4 regions of the Pseudoalteromonas sp. S8-8 genome follow, and region 3 is predicted to be linked to each of the others. Evidence: predicted binding sites of a transcription regulator. Region 3 holds the regulator's gene; each other region holds the start of a gene.
The links. The regulator LexA, encoded in region 3, represses DNA repair genes until DNA is damaged. The targets are predictions, from matches to a motif close to TACTGTATNNNNATACAGTA.
Positions count from the first base shown of each region.

Region 1: a site for LexA is predicted at 2,343-2,362, ahead of uvrD (DNA helicase II). Genes of this name have one in related genera too.
Region 2: a site for LexA is predicted at 4,317-4,336, ahead of ruvC (crossover junction endodeoxyribonuclease RuvC). Genes of this name have one in related genera too.
Region 4: a site for LexA is predicted at 2,627-2,646, ahead of L659_RS0114320 (SulA-like leucine-rich domain-containing protein). Genes of this name have one in related genera too.

Region 1 is NZ_AUTR01000035.1:3,372-9,352, forward strand. It holds gene L659_RS0110745 (GNAT family N-acetyltransferase) at 1-135, opposite strand, end outside; gene uvrD (DNA helicase II) at 113-2,278, opposite strand; gene L659_RS0110755 (hypothetical protein) at 2,581-2,805, shown strand; gene L659_RS0110760 (YacL family protein) at 2,921-3,289, shown strand; gene L659_RS0110765 (dUTP diphosphatase) at 3,395-4,018, shown strand; gene yrfG (GMP/IMP nucleotidase) at 4,034-4,681, opposite strand; gene nudE (ADP compounds hydrolase NudE) at 4,743-5,315, shown strand; gene cysQ (3'(2'),5'-bisphosphate nucleotidase CysQ) at 5,308-5,981, shown strand, end outside.
Region 2 is NZ_AUTR01000034.1:74,448-80,428, forward strand. It holds gene tolA (cell envelope integrity protein TolA) at 1-4, opposite strand, end outside; gene tolR (protein TolR) at 9-437, opposite strand; gene tolQ (protein TolQ) at 424-1,128, opposite strand; gene ruvB (Holliday junction branch migration DNA helicase RuvB) at 2,109-3,116, opposite strand; gene ruvA (Holliday junction branch migration protein RuvA) at 3,124-3,741, opposite strand; gene ruvC (crossover junction endodeoxyribonuclease RuvC) at 3,744-4,268, opposite strand; gene L659_RS0110340 (ABC transporter permease) at 4,399-5,981, opposite strand, start outside.
Region 3 is NZ_AUTR01000067.1:48,189-54,169, forward strand. It holds gene coxB (cytochrome c oxidase subunit II) at 1-803, opposite strand, end outside; gene lexA (transcriptional repressor LexA) at 1,287-1,904, opposite strand; gene L659_RS0120235 (PaaI family thioesterase) at 2,072-2,512, shown strand; gene L659_RS0120240 (hypothetical protein) at 2,513-2,893, opposite strand; gene L659_RS0120245 (membrane protein) at 3,207-3,932, shown strand; gene L659_RS0120250 (chaperone modulator CbpM) at 4,008-4,328, opposite strand; gene L659_RS0120255 (DnaJ C-terminal domain-containing protein) at 4,328-5,296, opposite strand; gene L659_RS0120260 (endonuclease) at 5,528-5,981, shown strand, end outside.
Region 4 is NZ_AUTR01000041.1:8,285-14,265, forward strand. It holds gene L659_RS0114300 (hypothetical protein) at 1-419, shown strand, start outside; gene L659_RS0114310 (NCS2 family permease) at 495-1,787, opposite strand; gene L659_RS0114315 (tetratricopeptide repeat protein) at 1,906-2,370, shown strand; gene L659_RS0114320 (SulA-like leucine-rich domain-containing protein) at 2,669-3,103, shown strand; gene L659_RS0114325 (YchJ family protein) at 3,142-3,621, shown strand; gene L659_RS0114330 (diguanylate cyclase) at 3,696-4,613, opposite strand; gene L659_RS0114335 (DUF6172 family protein) at 4,807-5,109, opposite strand; gene L659_RS0114340 (VC2046/SO_2500 family protein) at 5,289-5,816, opposite strand; tRNA gene L659_RS0114345 (tRNA-Tyr) at 5,929-5,981, shown strand, end outside.

The DNA.
Region 1 (5,981 bases), on a different contig from region 3:
ATCTATTAATGAGTTAAGTATTTCATAACACCAAGCTGGGCTGCCCGTGATCAACACTAGCTGACGATGATACGCGCCAGCTAATTGTTGCTCTAACTCATTTAGGTGTGCTTTATACAGCTTGTAATCGTGCATAGGCCGTTACTAACCATTTACTGCCAAGGTCGTCAAAGTTAACTTGTACGCGAGATTGCGCGCCACTGCCTTCGTAATTAAGTACGGTACCAACACCAAACTTAGCATGCAAAACTCGTTGCCCTAAGTTAAAGCCACTGTCTTCAAATGCGGCATGGCTAACTGATGCGCTAAAACGCCCGGCGGCCGGCGGGCGAGAAACCTGTGTTTTAATACGAATTTCTTCTACGCAGTCCTCAGGTATTTCGCGTAAAAAGCGTGATGGGCTATGGTATTTTTCTTGCCCGTATAAGCGGCGACTCTCAGCATGGCTAATGTATAACTTATCCATTGCTCGTGTCATGCCTACATAACAAAGGCGGCGCTCTTCTTCTAAGCGGCCAGACTCTTCGTTACTTTGCTGAGAAGGGAACATGCCTTCTTCTACGCCCACCATAAACACTAACGGAAACTCTAATCCTTTAGCTGAGTGAAGCGTCATCATTTGTACGGCATCTTCGTGCTCTTCTGCTTGTCCTTCACCTGACTCAAGTGATGTATGTGCTAAAAAGCCTTGTAAAGGCGAGCTGTATTCTTCGTCTTCAGGAAGTTCGTACTGGTCACATGCGCTAATTAGTTCTTCTAAGTTTTCTACGCGAGCACGGCCTTTTTCACCTTTTTCAGCTTGGTACATTGCCATCAAGCCTGAGGTTTGAATTGTGTACTTGGCTTGCTCATGCAAAGTTAGATCGCTAATTTTATCTTCTATTTGTTCAACTAGTTCTACAAACTTACTTACTGCACCAGAAGCACGACCAGATAAATGCTGTTGTTCTACAATTGCTTTTGCGGCATACCAAAGCGGTAACGATTCTGCTCGTGCACAGTCGCGTATATGGCTCAATGTTTTGTCGCCAATACCGCGTGCTGGCGTATTAATTACACGCTCAAATGCGGCATCGTCTTGACGATTACCCACTAGGCGTAAGTACGACAACGCATCTTTAATTTCTTGTCGTTCGAAGAATCGCATACCACCATAAATACGGTATTTTAAGCCTTCTTGCAGCATGGCCTCCTCGAGTACACGAGATTGCGCGTTACTACGGTATAAAATTGCGGCATCTTGTAGGGCATTACCTGCATTTAACCAGCTTCGTAGTTTGCTACTTACAAAGCGTGCTTCGTCTAACTCATTAAATGCTGCATAAATAGAGATTGGCTCGCCGTCGTTACCGTCGGTCCACAAGCTTTTACCCATACGTTCTGAGTTATTTTGAATTAATGCGTTAGACGCTTTCAAAATAGTCGCTGTTGAGCGGTAGTTTTGTTCAAGACGAATGGTTTCTGCGCTAAAGTCAGTTAAAAAACGTTTAATGTTTTCGATTTTAGCACCACGCCAACCATAAATGCTTTGGTCATCGTCGCCTACAATCATAATGCTGTTAGTATCGCCAGCAAGTAATTTTAACCAAGCATATTGAATGGTATTTGTATCTTGGAACTCGTCTACGAGCATATGCGCAAAGCGTTGCTGATAATGACGCAGTAACGTAGGGTTATTTTTTAACACTTCGTAGCTGCGTAGTAATATTTCAGCAAAATCAACTAGGCCCGCTCTATCACAGGCCTCTTGATAGGCGGCATAAACACGCAGCATCATTTGCTCATTAATATCGTATGCTTGAATATCTTTAGGGCGAAGTGCTTCATCTTTTTTGGCGCTTATGTACCAGCCAAATTGTTTAGCAGGCCATTTTTTATCATCAATATTCATCGACTTTAATAAGCGCTTGATCATCCGAAGCTGATCGTCAGAGTCTAAAATTTGAAAGGCTTCTGGTAAATTAGCTTCACGGTGATGAGCACGTAAAATACGATGCGATAAACCATGGAAAGTACCAATCCACATGCCACCTACAGGCGCTTTTAGTGTTTCTTCAACGCGGCCACGCATTTCTTTAGCGGCTTTATTAGTAAATGTAACTGCAAAAATACTGTAAGCGGAGGCTTGCTCAACTTGCATAAGCCACGCAATACGATGAACTAACACTCGTGTTTTACCAGACCCAGCACCTGCTAATACCAGCATGTTTTGTAGTGGGGCTGCAACGGCATCGCGTTGTTTGTCATTTAAGCCATCGAGTAATTGTGAAACGTCCATCGTTACGCCTTTTTAATCAATATTGTGGGCAGTATAACAGGTGTTTTTGTTAGGCTAAATAAAATACTGTTTTTATAAACAGCTATTTATAAAATAGTGTTCAAAACGAGTAACTTGCTAATTAACTAAGCGAATAAAAAGCGTAAACGCATAACAAAAATTGCTAATTTGACCTAAAGTTAGCAAAATTTACTAACTCTCTAAATCTAGACTAATTTAACTATTTGATTTGTAAGCTTTAATAAATTGGCATAAAGTGTGTAAGTAAATAATTATAAAATCAAATAAATACAGAGGTTAGTATGGCAGATCAAGGTTCTGGCGGTAACGTAATCGCAGCATTATGTAATATATTTTTTCCTGGTTTAGGGCAGTTAGTGCAAGGGCGTATTTTAGCGGCTATATTTTTTGCACTCGCTATTATAATAAGTTACGCACTAATTTATGTGCTTGTAGGCTTTGTACTTGTGCCTATTATCTACTTATGGTCGATCATTGACGCAGCGCGTTATAGATCGCGAAGTTAACGGTTTTAAAGTTGAGTAAAATAGCGCCATGTGGCGCTATTTTACTTTATATGTCCTGTGGTTTACGGGCGTTTACGTATATAATTACGCAATCAAAGATTTACAGGCAAACCCTATGGAATATCAATTTATTCGCGACCCTATTAGTGGGCTACGTATTAAAATAAGCAGTGAACACGCTATTATTGGTCGCTGGCTAAACGAAGAAATAGGCAAAGACAAAGTAGCCATGGTACTAGCGCTTATTGCATCGGTAAGTTCAAGCTATGAGCCGCTAACACTAAAAGGCCAAGAAATAGATTTAATATTAACGAAAGACGAAGCATTATTTGAAGCCCATGCGCTTCATCAAGACAGCGAAGACCTAATAGCGTATCAGGATGACGATTTAGCGCTTGAAGAAAATGGTTTAAGTAGTGGTTGTGGCTTTGAAGATTTCATTGATTTAATTGATTCATGGCATGAGTTTACGACGTCACGATAAACATAATTAGCACACTAATAAAAATATACAGCAATGCACAATCAGCATTTTATCTGTATTATTACACCAACGAAAATTACGCCAACCAAAACGACAGGAATTGATATGTCTGCCAATTTAAACAAGCTAGTAGTGATGCTAGAAATGCAAAACGCCATGAATACTAAAGTACATGAGCAATGGTTTACTCAAGGGTTTGAATGGTACCGCGCTATTTGGGTTGAGTGTGCTGAAATGCTAGATCATCATGGTTGGAAATGGTGGAAAAAACAAACACCAGATACTGAACAAGTTATTTTAGAGTTGGTTGATATTTTTCATTTTGGTCTATCGCTTAGAATTGACGGTGAAACTAGCTACGAAGACTTAGCAAAGCAACTTGAAACTGAGCTTAGTAATGCTCAACAAGCTGATGACTTTAAACAAACACTAGAGATATTAGCGGCGTCTGCTGTTGCTGATAAAACGTTTAATGCAGGTGCCTTTGCCGGCTGTATGGCGCAAATGGGTATGGATATTGATGATTTATATCGCGGCTACGTAGGTAAAAATACGTTAAACTTTTTCCGCCAAGATCACGGTTACAAAGATGGTAGCTATATTAAAGAATGGAACGGGCAAGAAGATAACGAGCATTTAGTTGAAGTAGTTAAAAGCCTTGATACAGAACATGCAGATTTTGCAAAGTTAGTATATCAAGGGCTAGAAGCGCGTTACCCAAAAATTTAAGTCACGTAAGTTGAGTTAAATAATCTTACGATAGTCGGTAACACTCAGGTAATCGGCTATTTCGTTATGTGGTTGTTGGCTATCAGGGTTAGCAACTGCAAGTAAGTGCTCAATGCCGTATTCTCGTGCAGCATTCAAAACCGGCACACTGTCATCTACAAACAAAGTGCGCTGCTTATTAAACCCTAAGTCTTTTTGTACTTGGTGCCACAAACTTTGTTGCTCTTTACTTACTCCATATTCATGAGTAGACACTACGCCATCTAGGTAGTTATCAATCGCTGTATGCTCAAATTTAAGCATGACACTCTCAGGGTGGGCGTTGGTAAGTAAAATTAACTCTTTGCCTGCTTTTTTAAGCTCAGTTAAAAAATGAGGTACGTCTTCGCGCATTTTAATTAAATGCTGAGACTCTCGTTTAAGCTCCATTATAGGCAAGCTTAATTGCTGCTCCCAATAATCTAAACAATACCACTGTATTTGACCGCTCACAGCTTGATAGCGTTTTAAAATATCTGCTTTAGCTGCATCTAGGCTAATGCCCCTTGCTAATGCGTGTTGCGCAGGAATAACGTTAAGCCAAAAATGACTGTCGTAATGTAAATCGAGTAATGTTCCATCCATGTCGAGCAAAACGGTATCGATTTTTGACCAATTTAACATAGGAATTTCAACTTATAAGGTTTATTATTGAACTAACTGCCATGATAGCAAATTAACGCCAATGACACAGAAAAAGCACCCAACACCACCACAAATCCTCAGTAACAATGTTGTCGCTAAAAGCCGCCTGTTTACTGTGGAGTCTTTAGAGCTAAAGTTTTCTAATAACGAAGAGCGCCAGTATGAGCGAATTCGCGGCGGTGGCCGGGGAGCCGTGATGATTGTTCCGTTAAGTGCAGACAACGAATTACTACTTGTACGTGAATACTGTGCGGGCACAAACGATTACCAGTTAGGTTTTCCTAAAGGCTTAATCGATCCGGGCGAAACGCCAGAGCAAGCTGCTAACAGAGAGCTTAAAGAAGAAATTGGCTTTGGTGCTGAGTATTTTAAACCATTAAGAACAGTAACAATGGCGCCGAGTTACTTTAATGCCACTATGCATATTTTATTTGCTAAGCAATTATACCCACAAACCCTTATTGGCGACGAACCAGAGCCGCTTGTTGTTGTTAAGTGGCCATTAACTCAGTGGCAGTCATTATTAGACCAAGAAGATTTTACCGAAGCACGCAGTGTTGCAGCTTTGCTATTATTAGATAAGTATTTAGCGTCTGGAGCTGCCGATGAATAAATTAATCGAACCGTGTATTGAATTAGCTGAGCGTGCTGGCGATGCAATTATGGCCATTTATAAAAAAGGCGATATTGGCCAACAAGAGAAATCAGATAATACGCCTGTTACCAAAGCTGACTTAGCAGCAAATGACGTACTGGTTGCTGGATTAAAAGCACTTGCGCCCGATATCCCAATTATGTCGGAAGAAACACCTATACCTGCACTCGCCGACAGACAGGACTGGCAGCGTTATTGGTTGCTCGATCCGATGGATGGTACAGGCGAATTTATTTTAGAAAGTGGCGACTTTGCAGTAAACATTGCATTGATTGAAAATAATCATCCTGTGCTTGGCGTTATTCATTGGCCTGCAAAAGGTGTGACTTATTTTGCTACAGCTAAAAATGGTGCCTTTAAACGTGAAAACTCAATTGATAAGCAAATATCTGTAGCGCCGCCAGAGAGCTTGACGCTTGCAGTGAGCCGCCGCCAAAAAATAGAAGCGGTGAGTCAGTATTTAAATAGTCAGTTTACAACTATTGCTATTGGCTCGTGCTCATTAAAAGCTTGTACTGTTGCAGAAGGCAAAGCAGATTGTTTTTTAAGAATTGGTCCAACGGGAGAGTGGGATACAGGTGCTTCACAAGTTATTGTTGAAGAAGCCGGTGGTTGTATTACCGA
Region 2 (5,981 bases), on a different contig from region 3:
TCATACAGCTACTTCCCCTCAAAGGATTCAGTCATTAATCCTACTGATGGTACGCCTGCATTTTTCAAAAAATCCATTAGTAATAATACTTCTTGATACGACACCTTACCCGAGCCTTTAATCATGACTGGCACGTCAGGGTTTTTCATTAACTGTAATTTTATAACCGCAGCAACATCAAGTGCTTCCATAGGCTCTTCAGGATCAGTACCTACGCTTACATAATATTTACCCTCTGCATCAATTGAAGCAATAATGGGAGGAGTATCTTTAGTATCAACTAAATCAGACTCTTCCATTTTAGGTAAATCAACTTTTACACCGTGTGTAATAAGCGGTGCTGTTGCCATAAATATAATAAGTAATACCAACATTACATCAATGTAAGGTACTACATTAATTTCTGCGACCGGACGGCGCTTTTTACGCTGATACATTCGCTTGTGCCTCTATTTGTGTAGCTGCTTGACGGTGTAAAATATTAGCAAACTCTTCCATAAAGTTAATATAGTGAGACTCAAGCTTTTCAACACTGTTTGAAAAGCGGTTATAAGCAATAACAGCCGGAATTGCCGCGAATAAACCCATAGCAGTCGCAATAAGTGCCTCTGCTATACCGGGTGCTACCATTTGTAATGTAGCTTGCTTAACTTCACCTAGTGCAATAAAGGCATTCATAATACCCCACACTGTACCAAACAAACCGATGTACGGACTAATAGAACCTACCGTTGCTAAAAACGATAAGCTAGATTCAATTTTTTCAATTTCACGAGAAAGCGCAACACGCATAGAACGATGCGTCCCTTCCATAACAATACTCGCACTTTGAAATGTATTCTTTTTATGACGAGCAAATTCTTTAAAGCCTGAAGTAAATAAAGCTTCAATACCTTGAGACTGACCGCTGCGTGACGATATTTCGTTATACAATTTACTTAGATCAATACCAGACCAAAATTTTTGCTCAAATTTCTTAGCATTTGATAGTGCATCTGATATTGCTTTTTTACGCTGAAATATAATTGTCCACGACATTACAGACATGGCAACTAGCCCTAACATCACTAACTGAACAAGCAAGCTTGCTTCTAAAATTAGGTCTAAAAAATTAAGCCCTGATCCCACGTTAAACTCCTAAGTAATTTCAAAATACGGCAAATTGGTTAATTTGTGTAAATATGACCGTTTATACGGTCAAAAGTTGCATCTAGTGTATCTAGTCCATTTCAAGCTGACAACGGTATTGCTATGAATAGGCAACAAAAAACGTTAAAAAACAGCTTTAGTTGGCATTTTCCTTTGCCTCAGTATTTTATTTAATCTTTTAAATAAACTCGCTAACTATAAATATGCGTAAATATATAAGTAAAACGTCATAAAATGCGCCGTTTATTCAAAATAAGAGCATAAACACTCAAAACCTATAAGCCTCACCTTCACATAACAGTAAAACTAATACCGAGCCACATCAAAAGAAATTACTTAAGCTAGAAATTTCATTAACTTATAAATTTAACGATTAATTAACGCGCAAGATTCAAACAACAATAAAATTCACCGAATTAGTTTTTCTAATCTGAAAATACAAATTTTCTAGTTTGAATAAAAAGGTGATCTTACGTATTATTCTCCCATACCGAACTAGCGCACTGAATGAGATAGTTTCATTAAGCCAAGTTCTTAGTAATAGGATATTTTATCGTATTACATTGTTTTACTCTTTCTGGATAAAACCAAATTCAGTAAAACGTAGTTCCCTGGATTACTTCCTTCAACTTGTTGTTTGCCCGCATTTTTTGCGGGCTTTTTTTTGCCTGCAATTTGGTGCGCTACATACTTTATTTATAAACTAATAATTGCCCTACCTATTTTACAATAAGTAATTCGGTTACTAGTTTGAATGGTACGCAGGATAGCTTCGCGAGTCTTAACGCCCTGTGAATTAACAGTTAACTATAAAGCGTATAAGTATTTTGAAATAACATTTGCAACAGTGTGCTGAGATTTTGGGTAAAATACCAGCCGTATAAATATTTGAAAGAAAGGGATACTAAGTCAATTACCTGCTGCGCAATAAAGCACAGCAAGTAATGTATATGATGAGGCTAGTCTTTTTTAGGAAGTAAACCAAAGTGATGATATGCACTGTCAGACACTATTCGCCCACGCGGAGTACGCTGAATAAACCCTTGCTGAATTAAAAACGGCTCTATTACATCTTCTATTGTTTCACGCTCTTCACCAATAGCTGCAGCTACATTGTCGAGTCCTACTGGGCCGCCCATGAATTTTTCAATTATGGCGAGTAAATATTTGCGATCCATATAATCAAAACCACTTTTATCTACGTCAATCATATCAAGCGCTTGCTTAGCTACTTCGGCGTTTACTGTACCGTCAGATTTTACCTGTGTGTAATCGCGTACACGGCGTAATAAACGGTTTGCAATACGTGGTGTACCACGTGAACGTTGTGCAATTTCGGTTGCGCCGTCGTCACACATTTCTAAACCAAGATAATGTGCAGAGCGCCCTACTATGTGCGACAAATCTTCTACAGAATAAAACTCTAATCGCTGCACAATACCAAAACGGTCACGTAGTGGCGATGTAAGCGATCCTGCTCGGGTGGTTGCACCAATAAGCGTAAATGCAGGTAAGTCTAATTTAATAGAACGCGCAGCTGGGCCTTCACCAATCATTATATCAAGCTGGTAGTCTTCCATTGCTGGATACAGTATTTCTTCAACTTGCGGGCTTAGCCTGTGTATTTCATCAATAAACAGTACATCGCCTTCTTCTAAATTAGTAAGTAACGCAGCTAAATCGCCTGCTTTTTCAAGTACAGGGCCGGATGTTGTTTTAATACTTACGTGTAATTCGTTGGCTACAATATTTGCAAGCGTGGTTTTACCAAGCCCTGGTGGGCCAAATATTAATAAATGATCGAGCGCTTCACCACGGGTTCGGGCAGCTTCAATAAAAATTTCCATTTGCTGCTTAACATGAGGCTGGCCTCTGTAGTCGGCTAAAAGTTTTGGTCTTATTGCACGATCTATAGAGTCTTCATTTGTTTTTTCAGTCGCATCAATTAAGCGATCCGCTTCAATCATGGGTTACTCACAACATTGATTTTAAAGATTCTCTAATAAGAACCTCAGTAGACATATCGGGCTTGCTTATCGATTTTACTGCTTTTTGCGCTTGTGGCAATTTATAACCTAACGCAACCAATGCCGATACGGCATCATCGGCTGCATTATTAGCAATTGTCGCATCGCTCATCGGCTCTATTACCGCGCTGTCACTAAATGGCGTAAATAAATCATTACCCCAATCTTTTAATCTGTCTTTCATTTCGAGTACTAAACGCTCGGCTGTTTTTTTACCTACACCCGGTAATTTAACAAGCGACGTTGAGTCTTCGTTATTTACACAGCTTACAAATTGCTTTGCCGACATGCCCGATAAAATAGCTAAGCCAAGTTTTGGACCAACGCCATTTGCTTTTAATAGCTCTCTAAACAAGGCGCGTTCAACTTTATTATTAAAACCAAATAATAATTGAGCATCTTCACGCACTACAAAGTGGGTGTAAACAATCGCGTTTTCACCAATTTTTGGTAAATCGTAAAAACAGGTCATTGGCATTTGTACTTCGTAACCGACACCACTTACTTCGAGTAATATTTCTGGTGGCTGTTTTTCGACTAAAATACCATTTAAGCGGCCTATCATAGTTATTTCCTTAAACGTCCTCTAACGGTTTTGCTTGCGCTACCCGCTAGTTTAATTAAATTTTGTTCTGAGTGAGCGTGGCAAATCGCAATAGCAAGTGCATCAGCTGCATCGGCCTGTGGCGTACCGGGTAGTTTTAAAATATTTTTTACCATGTGCTGCACTTGTGTTTTATCAGCGCCACCGTTACCTACTACTGCTTGCTTAATTTGCCTAGCTGAATATTCAAATACGGGTAAGTCGGCCATTGCAGCGCCAACAATCGCCGCGCCTCTAGCTTGGCCAAGCTTTAAAGCTGAATCGGGGTTATGCGCCATAAATACTTTTTCAATGGCAAAGGTTTCTGGCGAAAACTGCTCAATAAGCTGTGTAATGCCTTGATAGATCATTTTAAGCCTAACCGGAAAAGGATGATCGGCTAACTTAATACAACCACTGCCTAAGTATGTAAATTTAGAACCTTGGTGGGCAACAACGCCATATCCGGTCAAACGTGAACCAGGATCGATCCCTAAAATGATGGCCAAACAGCGCTCCATTGTTATTATTTTTAAATTACGCTAATAATGCCAGAGCACTGTATAAATTACCAGTACAAAGAAAAACAAAAATGCCCACGTATTAGGTGGGCATTTGCAGGAGCGTGTTAGTTTAAACTTACCCTAGGGCACGCACTAATCCTTGGGTGTTTTGTTTAAGTGTTCGGGCAATCATTAAATAGCCTAAACCAGCCACAAATACACCGCCAGCTACCGGACCAATAATCCATATATGCGGATGTAACTTACCTGCTAAATCAAACATTTGCTGCTGCACAATTAAAAGCGCTATATCACTAAAAAATGCAGCCACTAAGCCAGCTAAACCGCCGAGTAATAAAAACTCGTACAAGGTCGCGTTTTTAATCAATCGGCTTTTAGCGCCAAGTGTTCGCAGTATTACAATTTCTTGCATACGCTCACCTAAACTAGCTTGCACTTGCGATATAAGTACAAGCGCGCCACACAGCACAACAATGGCAAGTACAAAGCCAATGGCGAGTGATACTTGCGAAATAGTTGTTTGTATTTGCTTAACAAAGTTGTCAATATCAATCGCTGTAATAGTAGGGTAAGTACGCAATAACTGGCTAAAGTCACGCTTTTGATCTGGGTTTATACGTACCGACGAAATATACGTCGCCGGAAAATCTGCAAGTACATCTGGGCTTAAAATAATAAAAAAGTTAGGTTTAAGCGTGGCCCAATTAACTTTGCGCACACTGGTAATTTTAGCGTCGAACGATTGCGAACCAATTAAAAATGTAAGCGTATCGCCTATCTCAACATCTAAACGCTCAAGCATCGACTCCTCTACTGAGGCTTCAGCCATCGCATTTTCACCAAACCACGTGCCTTGTGTTACTTCATTTTGGTCAGGCACATCTTTAAGCCATGTAAGGTTTAGCTCGCGGCCAATACCTGCACGTGCTTCTTCGTCTTTTTTCTCGTTGTCTTGCAGCGATACAGAACGTGCTACCAACTCGCCGTTTACCGCATTTACGCGTCCACGAATAGTGGGATAAAACTCTGATACCTGAATATCTTTTTGAGCTAAATACTCATTAATTGGCTCAAGCTCATTTTGCGTAATATTAACTAAAAACGCATTAGGCGCATCGGCAGGAAGTTGCGATTGCCAATCAGATATCATGTCGTTTTTAAGTACCACTAAAAACAGCAGTAATTTAATCGCTAATGAAAAACTAATTAACTGTACCGCGTTCACATTTGCACGCTTTTGAATAGATGCAATTGCAAGCGACCAACTGTTACCTGGCTTAAGCCCTAATTTTCGACCGCCACCAAATATTAATTTAGATATCAAAAACAACACACCAATTAGCGCAAGTGTTGATATAAACAAAATAAGCGTTATTTTTATGTTGTTACTGAATAACCACATTAATAAAAACACGGTTAGCGCACTCATTCCTAAATGCACACGACTAACTGCCAATTTGTCACCTAAGTTACGGCGCAGCACTCTAAGCGGTGGAATATCAAATAAATCAAATAACGGTTTAATAGAAAACATAACGGCACAAATTACGCCAGTGCTTATAGCCACCAGCCAAGGTTTAAAGCCACCTAAAGGTAGCTCTGTGCCCATACTTTTTGATAAGTAACTTGTTGCTATTTCTTGCAAGCCATAACCAATTAACAGCCCAATACTTACCGCCATTGCACATACAAGCAATA
Region 3 (5,981 bases):
AGTAATGCGGCATCTGCTAATGCTGCTTTTTGTTTAGCTTGCTTTGCATCTGCAAGCCACGTTTTAAAATCAGCCTCAGATTTAGCGACCACCACAACAGGCATAAAGCCATGATCTTTACCACACAACTCAGCACATTGGCCTCGGTAAGTACCTTCTTCGTTTATGTTCGTCCATGTTTCGTTTATAAAGCCGGGATTCGCATCTTTTTTAACTGCAAAATCAGGTACCCACCAAGAGTGAATAACATCGTCAGAAGTCATTAAAAATCGTACTTTTTGATTTATTGGCAGTACAAGAGGCTTATCAACCTCAAGTAAGTAGTTAGGATTTTTATCTGCAAGGTTCGCGATTTCATCTTGCGGGGTAGATAAAATAGAGTAGAACTCTACATCTTCACCCATATATTCATAATGCCATTTCCATTGCGAGCCTGTAATTTTAATAGTGAGATCAGCTTTGCTGGCATCTTCCATTGCAATTAGGGTTTTAGTGGCTGGTACTGCCATAGCAATTAAAATAACAAACGGGATTGCAGTCCAAAGTATTTCTACTTTAGTGCTTTCGTGAAATTGGGCAGGTACAGCCCCTTTAGATTTGCGGTGATGAATAAGTGCCCAAAACATAATTGCGAACACTATCACCCCAATCACACAACATATTATAAATATGGTCATGTGCAGCTGATATACATTATTGCTTATATCGGTTACGCCTTTGCGCATATTGTATTGGCTGTTAGCCAAAACTGGGTGCGAAAAAACACATAATATAAGCCACAAGGTAGAGGTCAGTTTACCCATGTGACGGCTCCTTTGATGCTATTGCGAATGCAAAGCGAAGAGGCATACGGCTTAAACGCCAATTCGTTATTTTTATTTTTTTAGTCAATCTCATTTAATATTGATTGGTTTTGCTGCGCCAACAACGGGTTTGTGTATATTGTGTGTTCTCAAAACTAAAAAGCTGTGAGTTATTATTAGCTCAGCACATTAATAATTAGCTAAAAAATGAACAACAAGCAAGTTTTAGTATAAAAAACAATCAGGTGATATTGAGTAATTAATAAAAAATCAGTAACCAACTAGGTAACAGGAAGTTCAAAAGATGAGCAAAACAAAGGGGTTTAACGCATTCGGAGGGGGAAAATATAAGTGCAAAAAAGTTTACAGCTTAAATTGTCAGTGAGCTATTTATGCCCTATTTTTAGTGCGAATTTAAAACAGAAAATGCGTACTAATTAGTACGCATTTATAAAACTGCTTGTTTAAAAGCTATTTTTAAAGTCACATCCAATCAGCGTTTCTTATAACGCCAACGGCTAAGCCTTCAATATTAAAAGACTCATTCTCAAGATCTACTTCAATAGATTCAAAATCGTCGTTTTCAGCATGAAGTAATACTTTACGACCCGCTTTCTCAAGACGTTTTACAGTTACGTCTTCGTCTAGGCGGGCAACAACAACTTGCCCATTTTCAGCGGTTTGAGTACGATGTACAGCAAGTAAATCACCATCCATAATACCAATATCTTTCATGCTCATACCGTTAACGCGTAGTAAAAAATCTGCAGCCGGTTTAAACATTAATGGATCGATTTTGCAGTGACTTTCAACGTGCTCTTGCGCCAAGATAGGTGAACCAGCAGCAACACGCCCTATAAGCGGTAAACCTAATTGTTCTGGCTCTTCTTCTTCAATTAACTGAATACCACGGCTTGCACCTGGTTTCATTTTAATTGCGCCTTTTTTAGCAAGTGCTTTTAAATGTTCTTCAGCAGCATTGGCACTTTTAAAACCTAATGTTTGCGCTATTTCAGCACGTGTAGGAGGCATACCAGTGTCTTTAATAAAAACTTTAATTAGTTCGAGTATTTGAGCTTGGCGGTTCGTTAATGGTCGCATACAACTGGTTTTCCATACAGTACATTTAACTGTGAGTATATACAGTTAAATAAAAATCGCAAATTTAAATTAAGCCTTAAAATAGCCAAAGTAATTTCACTTGTGTACATTTTAGGGATATAACTAAAGCTAGGTTTATAAATGATTAAAAAAGCAAAGGAGTCATTATGAGTATTTGGTACCAGCCCATCACTTTAGAGCTGTGCAAGCAGTTAGAACAAGGCATTGATGGCCAAGGAACATTAATGAAAACCATGGGAATAGAAGTCACTGAAATTGGTGATAATTACTTAGTAGCCACTATGCCGGCAATTCCTGAGCATCATAACCCAATGGGCATGGTTCACGGCGGTGCTAACGTTGTACTTGCCGAAACAGTTGCCAGCTATGCAGCTAACTTTGTTGTCGATTTTACAAAATTTTACTGCGTGGGGCAGGAAATTAGCGCAAGTCATTTAAAAGCATCTCGCAACGGCACTTTAACAGCAACGGCAAGAGCGTTTCATATTGGCAAACGTAGTTCAGTGTGGGAAATAAAAATTACAAATAGCCGCAATGAGCTGTGCTGCGTATCAAAAATGACCGCAGCAGTCGTAGAGCGAAGATAGTTACTTTTCGATTGGGTAAATTGTAATTTCCATACCCGCACCAATCGCAGATATACGTAGTAATGTATCTGCATCTAAGGCTTGATTAAAGCACTTAGGGGAAGTGCCCGATTCAAAACCAATATCAAACGTTCTACGTGAACAGCTTAACCATTGCTTTAGCGCGTTACGCGAACACGATTCAATAAGCTCACATATATGGTTTATTGCTTTGTCAGGCGTGTTTACTACACCTATTGCTTCAATACGCGCTAATTGACGGTATTCGTCTTTGTCATAATGTAAAATCGTCGCGACTTTTTTCAAGTCTGCCACTAGCAAACTAATATCTTGCTTTGATTCAAGCTCAAGATCTACATTTAAAAATTGAATTTCCGACATCGTTTCGTATTTATCCTCTAATAATTTCATTGCAAACTTTAACGCAGTTTTACCGTTATACCAAATCAACTATGCTCTATTAACCACTTTATATAGATATTTCGCAGCTTTTAAGTATTTTTTAGCGTTTAAAGCTAGCTGGATATCAAACACTCAGCTCAATTAAACAAATAATTCATGTTAGCAATTTAAGTGTAATCTTTTTTATTTTTAAATGATTACAGTAAGCTATAGTTTAAACTGCGACAAAATGTCGCAGTAACTAATCCCATTAATGTAATAAACTAGCCTCTAAAAATAATAAGACTAAAACATGAATAAAAAAATATTTAAGTATGCTCGCAAGTTACATAAATGGCTCGGTTATTTGCTCACATTACAAATTTTAGCTTGGCTATTAGGCGGTTTAGTCATGAGCGCTATTCCTCTTGATAAAGTTCATGGGGAGCATCTTGCAACACGTACTCTTAATAACCCATTTACGCAGGCTGATTATGTTGCCTCCCTTAACGATATTGCATCTCAGGTGGTTAATCCAACACAAATAATTTTTGAGAACTTTTTAACCACACCTATAATTACAGTAATAAATAAAGATGAACAGCAAAGCTTTAACGGTATAACAGGCCGACCTTTTGAGCCGCCAACTAAAATACAAATTACCGCAAATGCTAAAGCACACTTACTTATTGATGCTCAAGTGACAAGCGCTGTACTGCTAAAGCAAGGTATGCGAGAAGTTGGATATAAAACCAATGTTTGGCAGGTACAATTTGACGACACATTTAACACAACACTGTACTTGTCAGAAAATAACGGCAGAGTTGTCACCGTTCGCAGCACACTATGGCGAATTTTCGACTTTTTTTGGATGTTACATATTATGGATTACGATGAGCGAGAGGATTTTAATAATCCGCTGCTTATTAGTTTTGCAGCAACCAGCGTACTTTTTTGCCTAAGTGGAATATTACTACTTATGCAAAACATACGACTAAAACGATTTATCCGAATTAAAAGTAAGAATAAATCAAAGTAGTCATATTGGTTTTTAAGAACTAGCGCACTCTCACCAAAGACTAAATAAGCCCTAGGAAGTACCCAAGGGCAGATTTTATTCCAAGTGTTTAAATCGACTCAAATGTCGCTTTAACATTTCGTTTTCGAAAATCAACTCATCACGCTCATCCAGCAATTGTAAAACTAAAGCTATTGCCGACCAATCTAACGAAAAGTCATGTTGAATACGGGCCGCTTTTTTAACTAAGGTCACTGCAGATACCGTAAATTGCCACTGCGTAACATGCTTCCCCTCAATTGGAACCGCAATATTGTGCTCAACTAGCTCATATAAAATTGCTTCGCTAATATCACTACTCAAACATAGCTCTTTGCTAGTAAGTAAATCATCTTTTTGTGTCACGATAATTTGCATTATGGCTTGCTCCAGTTATTACGGGGATCAAAGTGAGCTTTTTCGGCTAATTCTTCCCAAAGTTTTTTACTGGTATCATCAACAGATGTTGGATTAACAATTTTAAGCACAGCAAATAAATCACCTTTGGCTTTTTTACTCATTAATCCCTTACCTTTAATACGCAAGCGTTGACCAGACTGACTATTAGATGGAATAGTTAATTGGATTTTGCCTGCCAACGTAGGTAAATTTATTTTTGTACCAAGAGCCGCTTCCCATGGTGCAAGAGGGACGACTATATTTAGGTTATGACCTTCAACATCAAATAATGGGTGGGGCACTAAACTAATTTGTAAGTACAAATCGCCATTTTGCCCGTTCGCTGACCCTAATCCGCCTTGCCCTTTTAGTCGAATTCGTTCGCCATTTACTGAACCTGCGGGAATTTTCACTTTAAGTGATTTTTTAATTTCAGAGACACGACCACTACTATCTCGCTGCGGTAACATAAACTCAACAGGCTTAACGGTATCAACTAAAGTCTCTTCAAGAAAAATCGGGAACTCTATTTCCACATCTTGTCCTTTTTGCGCGCGAGCGGCGTTACTTCTGCTCTGCCCGGAACGATTGAATCCACCGGCGCCGCCAAACATTGAATTAACAAAATCAGAAAACTCTTGATCGGTTTGAGGATCGCTTTGCTGATAATTACTTTGCGATGAGGCATTGTTACCACCATAATTACCTTGCTGTTGACGAGCACGATTTTGTTGATGACGACGTAACTCGTCGTATTTAGTGCGTTCTTCTTTGTTATGAATGACTTCGTAAGCTTCTGCTATTTCTTTAAACTTATCTTCTGCTTGAGGCTCTTTGCTTACATCTGGGTGATATTTTCTGGCTAATTTTTTATAAGCTACTTTAACCGCTTTATCGTCTGCATCAGGCGATATTCCGAGCACTGCATAATAATCAACAAATTTCATTTGCAATCCAAATCCCCATATTGAGTAAGCTTTAAGCATACTCCTTAACGTATAATCTTGTGTGGTTAAAATACGATAAATAGTAAGAAATAAATGAATAGTGAAAATAACTTTGAATAAAAAATTAATCGGACACTTTTTAGTAATATAAGTGCAGGCCTTAAGTTAACTTTATCTTTTATCTTCAAGGCTTTAAACTGCCTGTTCCTGTAGTTCACATTTGTGATGGATATGACTCGATTTATTCTGGCCTTACTGGCTTGCTGTGTGTGTTTTTCGGTATCTGCCGAACAATTTACCCGTTTTTCAACGGCTAAAAGACATTTAATTAAAACCCTCCCTGACAACGCCAAAAGTATTTACTGCGGTTGTGATATTAAAAAAGAAGGCAAAAAACTCATTCCTGATCCTTCTAACTGTGGTTACATTCCTCGAAATACACTTACCCGCTCAGGCAAAGTAAATGTGCGAGCACTACGCATTGAGTGGGAACATATTGTTCCGGCGTGGGAATTTGGTCATCAGCTACAATGTTGGCAAGATGGCGGACGTAAAAACTGCCGTAAAGTAAGTGCTAAATTTAGAAAAATGGAAGCCGATATAAATAACCTAGCGCCTGCTATTGGCGAAATTAATGCCGATCGCTCTAATTATCGTTTTGGCATGCTTAGCGAAAACGCCACAC
Region 4 (5,981 bases), on a different contig from region 3:
TACCTAGTAATGACAAACAACTTGTAGGCCTAATTCAAGGCATTAAAAAATTACGCTCAATTTTACGCTCTGAACACAGCAAAGGTCGTATTGATAGCCAAGTTTTTGTTTTAGAAGATAAACGTCTCGAAAAACTACAACTGCGTATTAATATTGAAAGCCAAATAAAACGTGGCTTATCTGCCCGCTCAGCGAGTATGGTTGGCTCAGCAAGACAGTATTTTGAAAAAGCGCAGGCAACACTCAGCGCAGTTACCTACTCTGATGAATATGTAACAACAAAACGGCTAGAAGTTGAGGGTTACTTAGAGGCAATTAGTGTTGAACTGCGAGCTTCTAATGCAAGCGCACTTAAAAAGAAAACAGAAGAAGAGCAAGACGACTTAGATATACTGTTTGCTCCTAAAAAGAAATGGTAGCGCTTTTATAAAAGCATTAAAAAAGCCTGCACAAATTAAAATTTGTGCAGGCTTTTTTGTGTTTTTTGTTAGCGATTAAGACAAAAATGCAAACTTGAAAACAAACAAGGCTGTTAATATCCAAACACTAATACTGACTTGATCTTGCTTGCCACACAAGACTTTAACCGCCGTATAAGATATAAAGCCAAGTGCAATACCGTGCGCAATCGAAAACGTTAATGGTGTCATTAGTAATACCACAGTAACAGGAATTGCATCGGTCATATCATCCCAGTTTACAAACTTTAAATTTTGCAGCATCAGAACAGCGACATATAAAATAGCACCTGCCGTAGCATAAGCCGGTACCATTTGTGCAAGCGGTGCAAAAAACATCATTAGTAAAAAGCAAATGCCTACAACTACAGCTGTTAAGCCAGTACGTCCGCCAACAGATACACCAGCAACCGATTCTATATACGATGTAGTCGTAGACGTACCTAGCATCGCACCTGCAATTGTTGCTGAGCTATCAGCACTTAATGCGCGCCCTAAACGAGGCATGTTACCTTTTTCATCAGCTAAACCTGCTTTTTGAGTTACCGCAACTAATGTACCCGAAGTATCAAAAAGATCGACAAACAAGAAAGCAAAAATAACACTCATCATTGATATATCAAAAGCGGCTGCAAAATCTAGCTGCATAAAAGTAGGCATTATTGATGGTGGCATAGCCATAACACCGTGATATTCAACAAGCCCCAAACTTAAAGCAATGCCAGTCACTAATAAGATACTAATAAGTACGCCACTTTTAAAATCGCGATATAAAAGCGCTGCAATTACAAAAAAGCTTAATATAGCCAATAACGGTCCTGGAGAAGTAATGTCGCCCAACTGCACTAATGTTGCCGGGCTTGAGACGATAATGCCTGCATTTTTAAGGGCAATTAATGCTAAAAAAGCACCTATACCCGTTGCGATTGCTCGCTTGAGCACCAGAGGTATGGCATTAATAATCCACTCTCTGACTTTAAATAAGCTTAAAAACAAAAATATACAACCCGACATAAATACAGCCCCTAACGCGGCTTGCCAGGTATAACCCATTCCTAATACGACACCATACGTAAAAAAGGCATTTAGTCCCATACCAGGCGCTAATGCTAATGGATAGTTAGCCCATAAACCCATTATAAAACAGCCTATCGCAGCTGCTATACATGTCGCTACAAATGCAGCCCCTTGATCCATCCCAGCCTCTGCGAGCATAGCCGGGTTTACAAATACAATGTATACCATAGTTATAAAGGTAGTTAGGCCAGCAACGCATTCGCGTTTAACTGTTGAATTATTTTCGCTCAGTTTAAATAAGGCTTCGAACATAATAAACTTGTGATAGTAAAAAGTGGCGAGATTTTAACATAAAAATTATCTTTTACAGGACATTTTACCTTGCTATATACTAAACTGTTAGAGTAGTTAAAATAATAAATGAACCAATATGCTTAAAACAACACCTTGTGAGCAAGACTTAGAGCAACAGCTAGATAATATTTTAGGTTTTGTTACTCAACCCGAAAATACCTCTGTGCCCGTTGATAATAAAAAAGATGAGCAAAGTACGTTAAATAAAGCCCTATATTATTTAAAAAATAATCAAGCTCCATTGGCTGCAAAATGGATGCGGCTTGCTGCAATGGCGGGAAACCATAGAGCACAGTTTTATTTAGGTTTATTCTTTGTGAAAGGTGAAGGCGTGCCACAAAGTGTATTTCATGCTGTAGCTTGGTTAAGCTTAGCAAGTAGCCAAGGGTACGCCCCTGCCACTGCAGCGGTTACAGATATACGCAAACATATCGAAACTAAGCGATTTAAAGATGCTCAATGTTATGCGGCAAGTTTGTACGAACAAATCCACCAACTCCAGTTTTCTCATATGATCCCTCGCACGAGTGAAAACACATAAGCTAACCATGATAGAAGTACTGTATGCAGTGTAAAAAAATACTGTATATGGTTACAAAGATAATCCTATACAGTATAAAACCCCAAAATGAAGACACTGCTCAAAAATTTATTTTTAGAATACCTTCTCAAAAATAATTCCATAACAAGCTGATTAATAAAGAATTATAAATCAAAAAAATAAAAACAATGATCAAAAGCTGAATAACTGTACAAATAAATAGCATAAAAGGCTTGCACGAAAGCACTGTATAAACTACTGTATATAAATACTGTATAAAAACCCAGTGAGTGAAATTATGTTACAGCCTATTACCGTAAGAACAGTTAAAAGTTACCAACAAGATGAGCAAAGCGATTGCGTGAATTTGATTCAAATTGAAGATGAAATTTCAGCGACCTTTGAGCTTTTAAAAGTATTACACCAATACAATAGCTCTAATGCATGGACGTTACTAATTGCTCCAGATCACGTACCTAGCAAAGCTTTACTTGACTCATGCTCTATTGATACAAGTAAATTACTTGTTATTAGACAAAAGCACCTAGTAAATTTAGAGTATGTATTAAATTCTGCATTACATAACGGAAACTTTGCAGCGGTAATTACCTGGACCGATATAGTTAATAACCAACTACTTACGAATCTATCGTTCGATTTAAGTAAAACGAATACAAAACTATACTGTTTTACTAAAAAGTCTCAAACAACAGAGATATCACTCGCCCAATAAGCTTGTTAAACTAATGTTTTAGACTTTGTATTATTATTATGACTTCACTCAATACCACATTATGTTTTTGCAGCAGTGGGCACAATTATGCCGATTGCTGCGAGCCGCTTCACTTATCTGTTAAACAGGCTGATTCTCCTGAACAACTTATGCGCTCACGATTCAGCGCTTATGTTATTAAAAATGCAGAATATGTTTATCAAACCTACGCAAAAGAAAAACAAGCTGAAAATCCGGTTAAAGAAATCAATGATTTTGCTAACAGCTGTCGATTTATAAATCTTGATGTAATTGGGTCAAGCCATGATGGCGATACCGGTACTGTAGAATTTAAAGCCCAATATTTTTATCAAAACTTATTTTGTGAGCTTCACGAAAAATCGCAGTTTATTAAAGAAAACACTCAATGGCGTTATTTAGATGGCACTATATATCCTGTTGAAGATATTAAAGTGGGCAGAAATGATGACTGCCCATGTGGTAGCAATAAAAAGTACAAAAAATGTCATAGCGTGTAATAAATAATCTTATTTAATATTTATCACCTACAAGGTGTTTTTAAGTGGCAAAGTGATTTATTAGCTAGCTAAACTTAAAAACACACTTGGTTACGGCCTTGCATATTGGACTCATACATTTTTTCATCTGCGATCTGCAAGGTGTTTTTGTTATTTACGTACGGTTGTAGGGTTGCACCGCCAATACTAATAGTCACAAAGTCATATTCTGAATATCTGTGTAATATTCCTAAATCGACCACATTTTGTTTAATTTTATCAGCAACACAAATTGCACCTTCAGTGCTTGTATGCGGTAGAACAACTACAAACTCTTCGCCGCCGTAACGCGCAACAAAATCGGTTGGCCTTTGCAAACTATTAGTAATAGTTTGTGCAACAAGGTTTAAAACCGTATCGCCTTGCACATGACCATAAAGATCGTTGTATTGCTTAAAGTAGTCTATATCGATGAGTAATAGTGCGTAGTCGACTTTTTCTCGTAAGGCGCTTCGTTCCATTTTAGAAAAATGCGCATCAAAATAACGACGATTGAATACCTTTGTTAAATCATCTAGAAATACTTTTTGATTGAGTAAGTCATGTTGAAGTTTCATCGTAATATGGGCGCGCACTCTTCTATATAAAGTTTCCGAGTTAGTTGGTTTCTTTATAAAATCTACAGCTCCGGCTTCCCAGCACTCTTCTTCTTGATTTTCAGATGAGGTTACAAAAATAACGGGGATATCTTGTGTTTCAGATATATTTTTTAATTTTAGACATGTTTCAATACCACTCATTCCTTCCATATTAATATCGAGTAGTATTATATCTGGCGGATTATGTTTACAAATTTCAATCGCATCCTCACCACAGCTCGTTGTTGTTACACTAAAATGCTCTGATAATATTTTTTTTAATACAATTAAGCTTAATAGCTGATCGTCAACGACAAGTACCTTAGAGCTCTTTAAGCTTAATTTCAATTGGTGGTCAGAGTAATTTATAGGCATGGTACAACTGTTTTGTTTTTTTAATTAAACACACCCTATATCACTATATTTTGTTATGCAAATGTTAATAAATTAAAATTCTACTTATTAGTTACTAATAAAAATGATTTATGGTGAATCTTTAATGCATAAAAACAAAAAATGAGCCACTTGGGCTCATTTTAAAACTTCGAACACTTAATTAAATTAAGTGTTATTCGTCATCATCTAAATCTAACTGTTGACGTTGAGCAGGTCGAGCTAAAATCTCTACATAGAAAGAGGTCAAACCTTGCTTTTCAATTTCGCCAATTTGGTTACTTAATTCAGCAACGTGCACAACTTGCGCATCTTCAGCTGTGTTACCAAACTTACAGTCAAATGCCCAATAGTCAGCATCTTCAGGTAGCGTTTTATTACGCTCTCTTTTCAAATATTTTTTCACTTCGTGCTTTGCAGCATCAACCATACGAGGGTATTTGATTTTCTCGTGATTTAGCGTGAATGTTTTCTTCATTACGTTCCTAATTACCTTGGTTTAATGATAATGGCATTTCATGTCATACCATTTGACGCCATTATAGCAATTGCATTTAATTTTTGGATGCTTTTTTTTCATTAAATCAATTATTAGCAAATATATAAAGCAGACCCGTTGTAAAGCATATATTAACTGGTGATTATTACAATCATATATCACACAGCAATAAGTTGAAGTGGTTGATGTATTGCATCATTATTAAGGCTGTCGTAAAAAGCAGCTGCATCTATAGGGGGATTAGCTAGTTGGGTTTGTTCGCTTTTAATTCTTCTTCTGACGGCAAGCTCACAGTTATCTATTATATTAAGTGAAATATGCTTATCATCATTTCTAATCGCAAGTGGTTCAGGGCTTAAGCATTGTCTTAACTTAATACTTGTCATACCACAGCGCGCTCCTTCTTGAGATATTAATGATGCATTAAATTGTCCAACCAACATATTATATTCATCAGGGGCTAAAAGTTGCTTTGGACCTGCGCCAAATTGCTTTCTTAACGCCTCTTCTTCTATAACTAAATTATCTGTTTCAGTTTTTGGTAAATGAAATTGACTAAAGTCGAGTGCGTCATGTGACAGCATCGCTAATAATAGTGCAAATTCGCCACGGCGATTTTCATGCACACTATTATTGAGTCTACTGTTTAACTGACTCTCTGTGATTAACAAATCATCTATTTGCATAGTCTTTAGCCGATTGTGGTAACTGATAGATATTTATCGGCTTTATTTCAATTTTCTTTAGCTTTTTTCTTTACTTAAATACGCAATTTGCTATTATCAGCGCCGTTGCATTGGAGGGGTTCCCGAGCGGCCAAAGGGATCAGACTGTAAATCTGACGGCTCAGC